Regions from separate parts of the Enterobacter sp. CFEC122 genome, predicted to be linked through region 2. Evidence: predicted binding sites of a transcription regulator. Region 2 holds the regulator's gene; the other holds the start of a gene.
What was found. The regulator PurR, encoded in region 2, represses purine synthesis genes. The targets are predictions, from matches to a motif close to CANGCAAACGTTTGCNTG.
Positions count from the first base shown of each region.

Region 1: a site for PurR is predicted at 2,743-2,760, ahead of ACVCAM_RS02395 (nucleoside-specific channel-forming protein Tsx). Genes of this name have one in related genera too.

Region 1 covers NZ_JBRIQR010000002.1:111,383-115,610, forward strand. The annotation lists gene secF (protein translocase subunit SecF) at 1-430, shown strand, start outside; gene ACVCAM_RS02385 (VOC family protein) at 572-937, shown strand; gene ACVCAM_RS02390 (helix-turn-helix transcriptional regulator) at 952-1,632, shown strand; gene ACVCAM_RS02395 (nucleoside-specific channel-forming protein Tsx) at 1,720-2,604, opposite strand; gene ACVCAM_RS02400 (SadB/YajI family lipoprotein) at 2,875-3,414, opposite strand; gene nrdR (transcriptional regulator NrdR) at 3,567-4,016, shown strand; gene ribD (bifunctional diaminohydroxyphosphoribosylaminopyrimidine deaminase/5-amino-6-(5-phosphoribosylamino)uracil reductase RibD) at 4,021-4,228, shown strand, end outside.
Region 2 covers NZ_JBRIQR010000011.1:19,519-23,746, forward strand. The annotation lists gene sodB (superoxide dismutase [Fe]) at 1-30, shown strand, start outside; gene ACVCAM_RS09655 (MFS transporter) at 69-1,235, opposite strand; gene cydH (cytochrome bd-I oxidase subunit CydH) at 1,399-1,488, opposite strand; gene purR (HTH-type transcriptional repressor PurR) at 1,786-2,811, shown strand; gene punR (DNA-binding transcriptional activator PunR) at 2,829-3,740, opposite strand; gene punC (purine nucleoside transporter PunC) at 3,855-4,228, shown strand, end outside.

The DNA of each region.
Region 1 (4,228 bases), on a different contig from region 2:
GGTGATCACCATGGGCATACTGTCGCTGTTCCACATTGAGATTGACCTGACGATTGTGGCATCCCTGATGTCCGTCATCGGTTACTCACTGAACGACAGTATCGTGGTATCTGACCGTATCCGTGAAAACTTCCGTAAGATCCGTCGCGGCACGCCGTACGAAATCTTTAACGTGTCGTTGACCCAGACGCTACACCGTACCTTGATCACATCCGGTACCACCCTGATGGTGATCCTGATGCTGTTCCTGTTCGGTGGTCCGGTTCTGGAAGGCTTCTCGCTGACCATGTTGATTGGTGTCACCATCGGTACGGCGTCGTCTATCTACGTTGCGTCCGCCCTGGCGCTGAAACTCGGCATGAAGCGTGAGCACCTGCTCCAGCAGAAAGTCGAAAAAGAAGGCGCGGATCAGCCGTCCATTCTGCCGTAAGGCGACGTTTACTGCGTATCAAAATCCCGGTCGGTTGACCGGGATTTTTTTTATCTGCTCCTGACAAACACTCCTGACAGTATGCTGTCAGGAGCCCTGTCGTAGACTCCTTCTGAACCCAAACAACAGGCAGGAGGATGTATGAAAAGCGTCATTAACTGGTTTGAAATTCCGGTCTCGGATATGGATCGCGCCATCAAATTTTATGAGCCGGTGATGCAGCTTGCGCTGCGTCGCGAGAAAATGGACTGTGCGGAGCTGGCCGTTTTTCCGCATGAGGATCCCGCCACCGGAGGCGCCCTGGCAAAATTTGACGGCGTTACACCGTCTTTGCAGGGCGCTATTATTTACCTGCATACTGACAATCTGGCGGCAACGCTCGATCGCATCGCCTCTGAGGGCGGCGAGTGCGTGTTTGGCCCGCTGGAACTGCCGCATGGCATTGGCACTATCGCCTTGTTTACCGACAGCGAGGGTAACCGCGTCGGCCTCCATCAACCTGCCTGAGAGCGAACTAAGAAATGACCCGACGCGCTGACCGTTTGTTTCAGATTGTGCAGATCCTGCGGGGCAGGCGTCTGACAACGGCAGCGCATCTGGCGGACCGGCTTGGCGTGTCCGAGCGCACGGTCTACCGCGATATCCGCGACCTGTCGCTTTCCGGCGTGCCGGTGGAAGGTGAGGCGGGGAGCGGATATCGGCTTATGTCGGGCTTTGACCTGCCGCCGCTGATGCTGACAAATAAGGAGTCCGAGGCGCTGATCGTTGCGATTCGCCTGCTCAAAACCTGGGGAGGGGAATCGCTGTCGCGCGAGCTGGAGTCGGCTCAGGAAAAGGTGCTGGCGATTCTGCCCGAGGAGAGTCGTCGAAAGGCGGAGCAGACGCGGATCTACGCCCCGGATTTTTGCATGCAAAGCCACTCCCGCAGCGATTTTGACAGGATCCATCAGGCAATTTCCGCTCAGCAGGTGCTGGCGCTGCATTACCGTGATGAAGCAGGACAGCTGTCTAATCGTGAGGTTCAGCCTCTGGGGCTGTTCTTCTGGGGAGAGCGCTGGCTGCTGGCGGCGTGGTGTGAACGGCGCGATGACTATCGCTGTTTCCGGCTCGACAGATGCCTCAATATTGTGGCTACGGAAAGGCGGTTTAGCGAAAGTGCGGACAGGTCTTTGGCGGATTTTTTGCGCAAGGTGAGGCAGTAAAAAGCCGGGTGGCGGCTACGCCTTACCCGGCTACATTTGGCTCGTAGGCCCGGTTTGCGTAGCGCCACCGGGCGAAACCCGCACTGATTAGAAGTTGTAACCTACAACCAGGTAACCACCCCAACCGGTAGATCGGACGCTGAAGTCGCCGTTGCCGAAGTTCAGGCTGGCGTCGTCGTTCCACTGACCACCGTTGTGCCAGTAACGTGCCACAACAGAGTAGTGCCAGTGATCGTAGTTCAGCGCCAGAATGTGGCTGGAGGCGATGGAGTTATTGGTACGCGCTTTCTTACCGTTCAGGTCACGGAAATCGTTGTCACCCAGGTCTGAGCCCCAGTCAAAGTTGGTGAAGCCGATATAGCTCAGGTTACCGCCCCACAGTTGGGTAATTGGCACAAAGTATTTCACTTTGAAACGGTAGCCATCCCACTCGTTTTCGTTCGCGGCACCGTAGTTCTGCCACTGATACTTAGCGTACACGTTCAGAGACAGGCTCATTGGCAGACCGGTGTCGATGTCCGTACCCAGACCCATGTACCAGGTGCTTTGTTCCTGAGAATCGTTGCGGCCCATGTCGTAAATGTAGTTATTCGCGAAGTACCACTCTTTGAACGGCCCGAAGCTTAGGTCGGTGCCGGTCAGCTTATCGATAGAGAAGCGTGGTTCGATTTCCATAAACAGCGGAGAGCCGTTGTTCCAGATACCTTTCGCATCGGTGTTACCACCAAAGAATACTGGCAGATCGACGTAGCCGTAGAAATCAAACCAGTCTTTCTTGGCGAACGCTTCATATTCCAGGTAGGTATCGTTACGAATCTGAGGTCCGAAACGCGTGTGGTAGCTGCCGACCACGTTAACGCTCTGGTGCCACCAGTCGGAGAGGTATTGTGGTTTGTCGTTTTCCGCTGCGTTAACAGTGAAAGAAGAGGACAGTGCCAGCACGGCGCCAGCTGCGAGTAATGTTTTTTTCATAATCATGCCACTGATTGAAATTCCCTTCCGGGAGTGAAAAATGCGCGAATTGCGTTTCTAAATATTTCGTGTTTCTGCGGTGCCTATTATAGGAATCCCTGCTCACAAAAATATGTGTTGTTTCACATATCTCTCATACACGTAATCGATTGCGTTCACGTTTGCGTACTTTAAACGGCCGGGATTGTAGCGGCAATCATTTATGTTGCCAATCCATACGAAATGTAAATGTTAGCGGAGTGACATTTCACTCCGCTAAAAAAGAGAGGATTACTGCGCGGCGGGTTGAATGTCGTGAATGCGGATAAAGCCTAACTGTTCCGGCGTAAGGCCACTTAACTGAAGCGGAATATCCACATCACTGGGTGCTAAAACACTGGCCGGGGCGGTGAAGAGCTGATTCTTCACGTTCACCTCCTGGTAGTTCTCCGTGGTGCCCTGGATCTGGCCCCACTCGACGGTGCCGCTGAAGGCCGGAAGCGGATCGTTGGACTCTCCCTTGATGCGTAATGTTGCGCGAGTACCATCGGCATTCGCCGCCACATTCACCAGAGACATTTTTAGCGTGCCAATCTGGCTGTTCAGCAGGGCAGGCGTATTCGCCCCCGGCAGCAGGTACACCCCGCTGGTAGATTTCGCGTTCAGCGCATTTTGCTGGGTGATCTTCACCGTTTCTTTGTTTAGCTTGTCCATCGCCGTATTGAGCGTATTGACGCTCTGTTTCATCTGACGGACTTCGGTTTGCTGTGCACAGGCGCTAAGGGTGAAGAGGCTCCCCACCAGCAATATTTTCAGGTAACGTCTTGTCATTGCGTTTATTTCCTTGAAATAACGGATCGTCCTAATGGTAGCCAGCATCATTGTGTCAGACATAGATCCTTTTTCTCAAAAAGCTCTTCCTTTGTTGTCAGGCCAGTTCAGGGTAAAATGAAAATCAGTTAACCAGATAACAGGGATACCGTATGCATTGCCCATTCTGCTCCGCTGTGGATACCAAAGTCATCGACTCTCGCCTTGTGGGCGAAGGGTCTTCAGTGCGCCGTCGTCGGCAGTGTCTGGTGTGTAACGAGCGTTTCACGACCTTTGAGGTGGCAGAGCTGGTCATGCCGCGCGTGGTTAAAAGTAACGACGTACGTGAGCCGTTTAACGAAGAGAAACTGCGCAGCGGAATGCTGAAGGCCCTTGAAAAGCGTCCCGTCAGCGCGGACGACGTGGAGATGGCGTTAAACCACATAAAATCTTACCTTCGTGGTTTGGGTGAGCGTGAAGTGCCCAGCAAGATGATTGGCAACCTGGTAATGGAGCAGCTGAAAAAGCTCGATAAGGTCGCCTATATCCGCTTCGCCTCGGTCTACCGCAGCTTCGAAGATATCAAAGAGTTTGGCGAAGAGATCGCCCGCTTACAGGATTAAGCTCATGCACGATGAGATGTACATGGCGCGAGCCATGAAGCTGGCGCAGCGCGGTCGTTTTACGACCCATCCCAACCCGAACGTCGGGTGCGTTATCGTTAAAGATGGCGAGATCGTGGGGGAGGGCTTTCACTATCGTGCAGGCGAGCCGCATGCTGAGGTTCATGCCCTGCGCATGGCCGGCGAGAAGGCGCGCGGTGCGACGGCCTACG
Region 2 (4,228 bases):
GACTTTGTGGCGAAGAACTTCACCGCGTAAGAGACACGCAGAAGGGTTCGCCCTTCTGCGTTTTTGGTTTATTCCGCAGCGCAGGCTGCTTCTGGCTGTTTACGACCCGACATCATCACCAGCAGCAGACCGAGCGCGGCAACAATCGCCCCCATCACCGGCACAAAACTGTACCCCAGCCCACCGGAAATCACGGCCCCACCGGCCGCCGCACCGAGCGCATTGCCCAGGTTGAAAGCACCAATATTGACCGAGGATGAGAGGCCCGGCGCTTCATGCGCGACGCGCATCACGCGCATCTGCAGCGGTGGCACCACCGCGAACGTTGCAGCCCCCCAGACGACCATTGCGATCGCGGCACCAAACTCGTTGCGCGCCAGCCACGGAATGGCGATCATGATAACAATCAGCAGGGTTAAGAAGCCCTTCAGCGTTCCGCTCACGGAACGGTCGGCAAATTTCCCGCCGAGATAGTTGCCAATCGAGAAGCCCACGCCAATCAGCACCAGCATCGCGGTAACGAAGAGTGGCGTTGCGTGGGTGATGTCATGCAGCACCGGTGAAATATAGGTATAGAGGGTAAACATCGCCCCTGCCCCCAGCACGGTGGTCAGCAGCGCGGAGAGCACCTGCGGGCGCATCAGCACCGCCAGCTCCTTACGCACTTCCGGACGTTCTCCGGCGCTGCCCTTTGGCAGGGAGAAGAACAAGGCCACCATCGCGACCACGCCCAGTCCAGCCGTCGCCAGGAAGGACATCCGCCAGCCAATGACCTCGCCCAGCCAGGTTGCCGCAGGAACGCCGCCGATGTTAGCGATGGTCAGGCCCATAAACATGGTGGCTACGGCGCTGGCCTGCTTGTGTTTCGGCACCACGCTTGCCGCCACAACCGACCCCAGCCCAAAGAACGCGCCGTGGTTAAGGCTGGTCAGAATACGCGAAAGCATCAACGTGGTGTAGTCCGGCGAAATGGCCGAAAGCACGTTGCCGAGGGTGAAAATCGCCATCAGGAAAATCAGCGCATTGCGGCGCGCGCGGTGTGAAAGGAGAAGCGTCATCAGCGGCGCCCCCACCATCACGCCAATGGCGTAGGCGCTGATTAACATGCCGGCCGCAGGGATCGAGACGTCCACGCCGCGGGCGATAACGGGCAGTAACCCCATCGGGGAAAATTCAGTGGTGCCAATCCCAAAAGCGCCAATCGCCAGGGCCAGCAGGGGAAAATTGATTTTCATGCGTCAACTCCGGATGCCGTGTCATGTGGTGACACAGAACAAAGAAGCGGAAAGCATGACATCAATCACAAAAAATGAGAAGTTTACAAAATGGCAAAAGATTTTTGCCTTAGGAGTAACAATCGAGGTGAGCGGGAGGGAGAAGGCTCTCCCTCCGCGTAAATCAGTGCAGCGCGGCCGTCAGACCCGCCGCGACAATCAGAGCCAGCACAACCACGGTGGTGAACAGCGAAAACTTCAGATCGGAACTCATCAATTTTTCTCCTTTTAATCCCCCCACGAAAAGTGAGCCTGCTCATTTTTGCATAATTTACGTCAAAAATCTTCCTAGATTTAGGCTGATAAACACTTTACCTCTTCCCCTTTTCATCAAGATAGGACAAAATTCCACGCTAAATTTATTAGCGTACCGGCCATTGACCCCCTCCTGACGTCCCGTGTCGTTTTCCCGGCGTGCCGCAATTCAAGATTGCGTGATAAGGGTGAGAGAAGGCAAACGTTTACCTTCAAGTTTTTCAGGAGTTTAGGATATGGTCTGGAGTGACATTTAATGGCAACAATTAAAGACGTAGCAAAACGCGCAAACGTTTCCACTACAACCGTATCACATGTAATTAACAAAACCCGCTTTGTGGCGGAAGAGACGCGCAACGCCGTCTGGGCAGCGATCAAAGAGCTGCACTATTCGCCAAGTGCGGTTGCGCGCAGCCTCAAGGTTAATCACACCAAATCCATTGGATTGCTGGCGACCAGCAGTGAAGCGGCCTATTTTGCCGAGATCATAGAAGCGGTAGAGAAGAACTGCTTCCAGAAAGGCTATACCCTGATTCTGGGCAACGCGTGGAACAGCATAGAAAAACAGCGCGCCTACCTGTCGATGATGGCGCAAAAGCGCGTCGATGGCCTGCTGGTCATGTGTTCCGAGTACCCGGAATCCGTGCTGTCGATGCTGGAAGAGTATCGCCATATCCCCATGGTGGTCATGGACTGGGGTGAAGCGCGCGCGGACTTCACCGACTCCGTTATCGACAACGCCTTCGAAGGCGGTTACATGGCGGGTCGTTACCTGATCGAACGCGGTCACCGCGAGATTGGCGTGATCCCCGGTCCGCTGGAGCGTAACACCGGCGCGGGCCGTCTGGCCGGTTTTATGAAAGCGATGGAAGAAGCGCTCATCACCGTGCCGGAAAACTGGATCGTGCAGGGCGACTTTGAGCCGGAATCAGGCTACCGCGCGATGCAGCAGATCGTTTCCCAGCAGCACCGCCCGACCGCCGTTTTCTGCGGCGGTGACATCATGGCCATGGGCGCGCTCTGCGCCGCCGATGAGCTGGGTTTGCGCGTACCGCAGGATATTTCCGTGATCGGGTATGACAACGTGCGTAACGCGCGCTTCTTCACCCCGGCGCTGACAACCATTCACCAGCCAAAAGATTCGCTGGGCGAAACGGCCTTCAATATGCTGCTGGACAGAATCGTCAACAAGCGCGAAGAGTCGCAGTCCATTGAAGTTCACCCGCGCCTGATTGAACGCCGTTCCGTTGCGGACGGTCCGTTCCGCGACTACCGTCGTTAATCCCTTGACGGGGCCAGCTACGCTGGCTCCCGTAACCATTCCCGGTTTAGGGTTTCGCTGTCCCCCAGATAATCCAGCAGCCAGGCCATGGCGGGCGAGACATCATTTTGTTGCCAGGTCAGGCAGCAGGCTGCGTCCGGGAACGGATTCTCCAGCGTCAGTTCAACCCATTCTCCGGTATCGATGCGTGGACGCGCAAAATGAGCGGGCACCATCGCGACGCACAGCCCGGCGCTGAGGCACGTCGCCGATGATTCCCAGTCAGGAGCCACCACCCGCCGCTGGTTATCCAGAAGCCAGGTGATACGCTTGGGCAATGAACGGGACGTATCCTCCAGCACCAGCGACGGCCAGTTGCGCAGCGTATCGTCGCTCAGCGGACCTTCCATCGCTGCCAGAGGATGATCGCTGGCCACCACGCATTTCCAGCTCAGCATCCCCATGTCGCGAAAGGCGTAACGTCCCCCGACCGGGATCGCCTGCGTCGCGCCAATCGCCATCTCCGCCCTGCCGTCCGCCAGCGCATCCCAGACGCCGTTGAACACCTCCTGCGAGACCCGTAGCTCGACGTCAGAGAAATGACGATAGAAATCCACGATCATCTGCCGGGTGCGTTCCGGCTTCACGATGTTATCTACCGCGATGGCGAGATGCCCCCGCCAGCCGTTGGCGATCTGCTGACACTGTTCGCGGGTGATCTGCATTTTTTTGATAACAGAACGCCCTTCTTTCAAAAACCATGCTCCGGCGGGCGTTAATTCCACGTCGCGATGCCGCCGTTCAAACAGCGGAACCGCCAGCCACTCCTCAAGCTGACGCACCGTGTAGCTGATGGCCGAAGGGACGCGGTGCAACTCCTGCGCTGCACCGCTAAAGCTGCCGTTACGCGCAACAGCATCGACCACTTCAAGAGAATAATCTGACCACATTTTCTGCCTGCAAAAAATTTGAATGCACACGCCAAATATTAGCGTTTCACAAGCCGCTTTGCACTCCCTACACTCTGCGCCAACGTACACCTGCCTCCTCAGGAGAATAAAAGAATGCAACCCAGGAAAGGATTTTTAGTCTGGCTCGGCGGCTTAAGCGTGCTGGGCTTTTTGGCCACCGACATGTACCTGCCCGCGTTTGCCGCGATGCAGGAAGACCTGCAAACCCCTGCCGCGGCCATCAGCGCCAGCCTGAGCCTGTTCCTTGCCGGTTTTGCTTTCGCCCAGCTGCTCTGGGGACCGCTCTCGGATCGCTTCGGTCGTAAACCGGTGCTGCTGCTGGGTCTGGCCATTTTTGCCGTGGGCTGCCTGGGGATGCTGTGGGTGCGCGATGCTACCTGGCTGCTGGTGCTGCGCTTCGTTCAGGCCGTGGGCGTCTGTGCTGCGGCGGTGACCTGGCAGGCGCTGGTGACCGACTCCTACCCGGC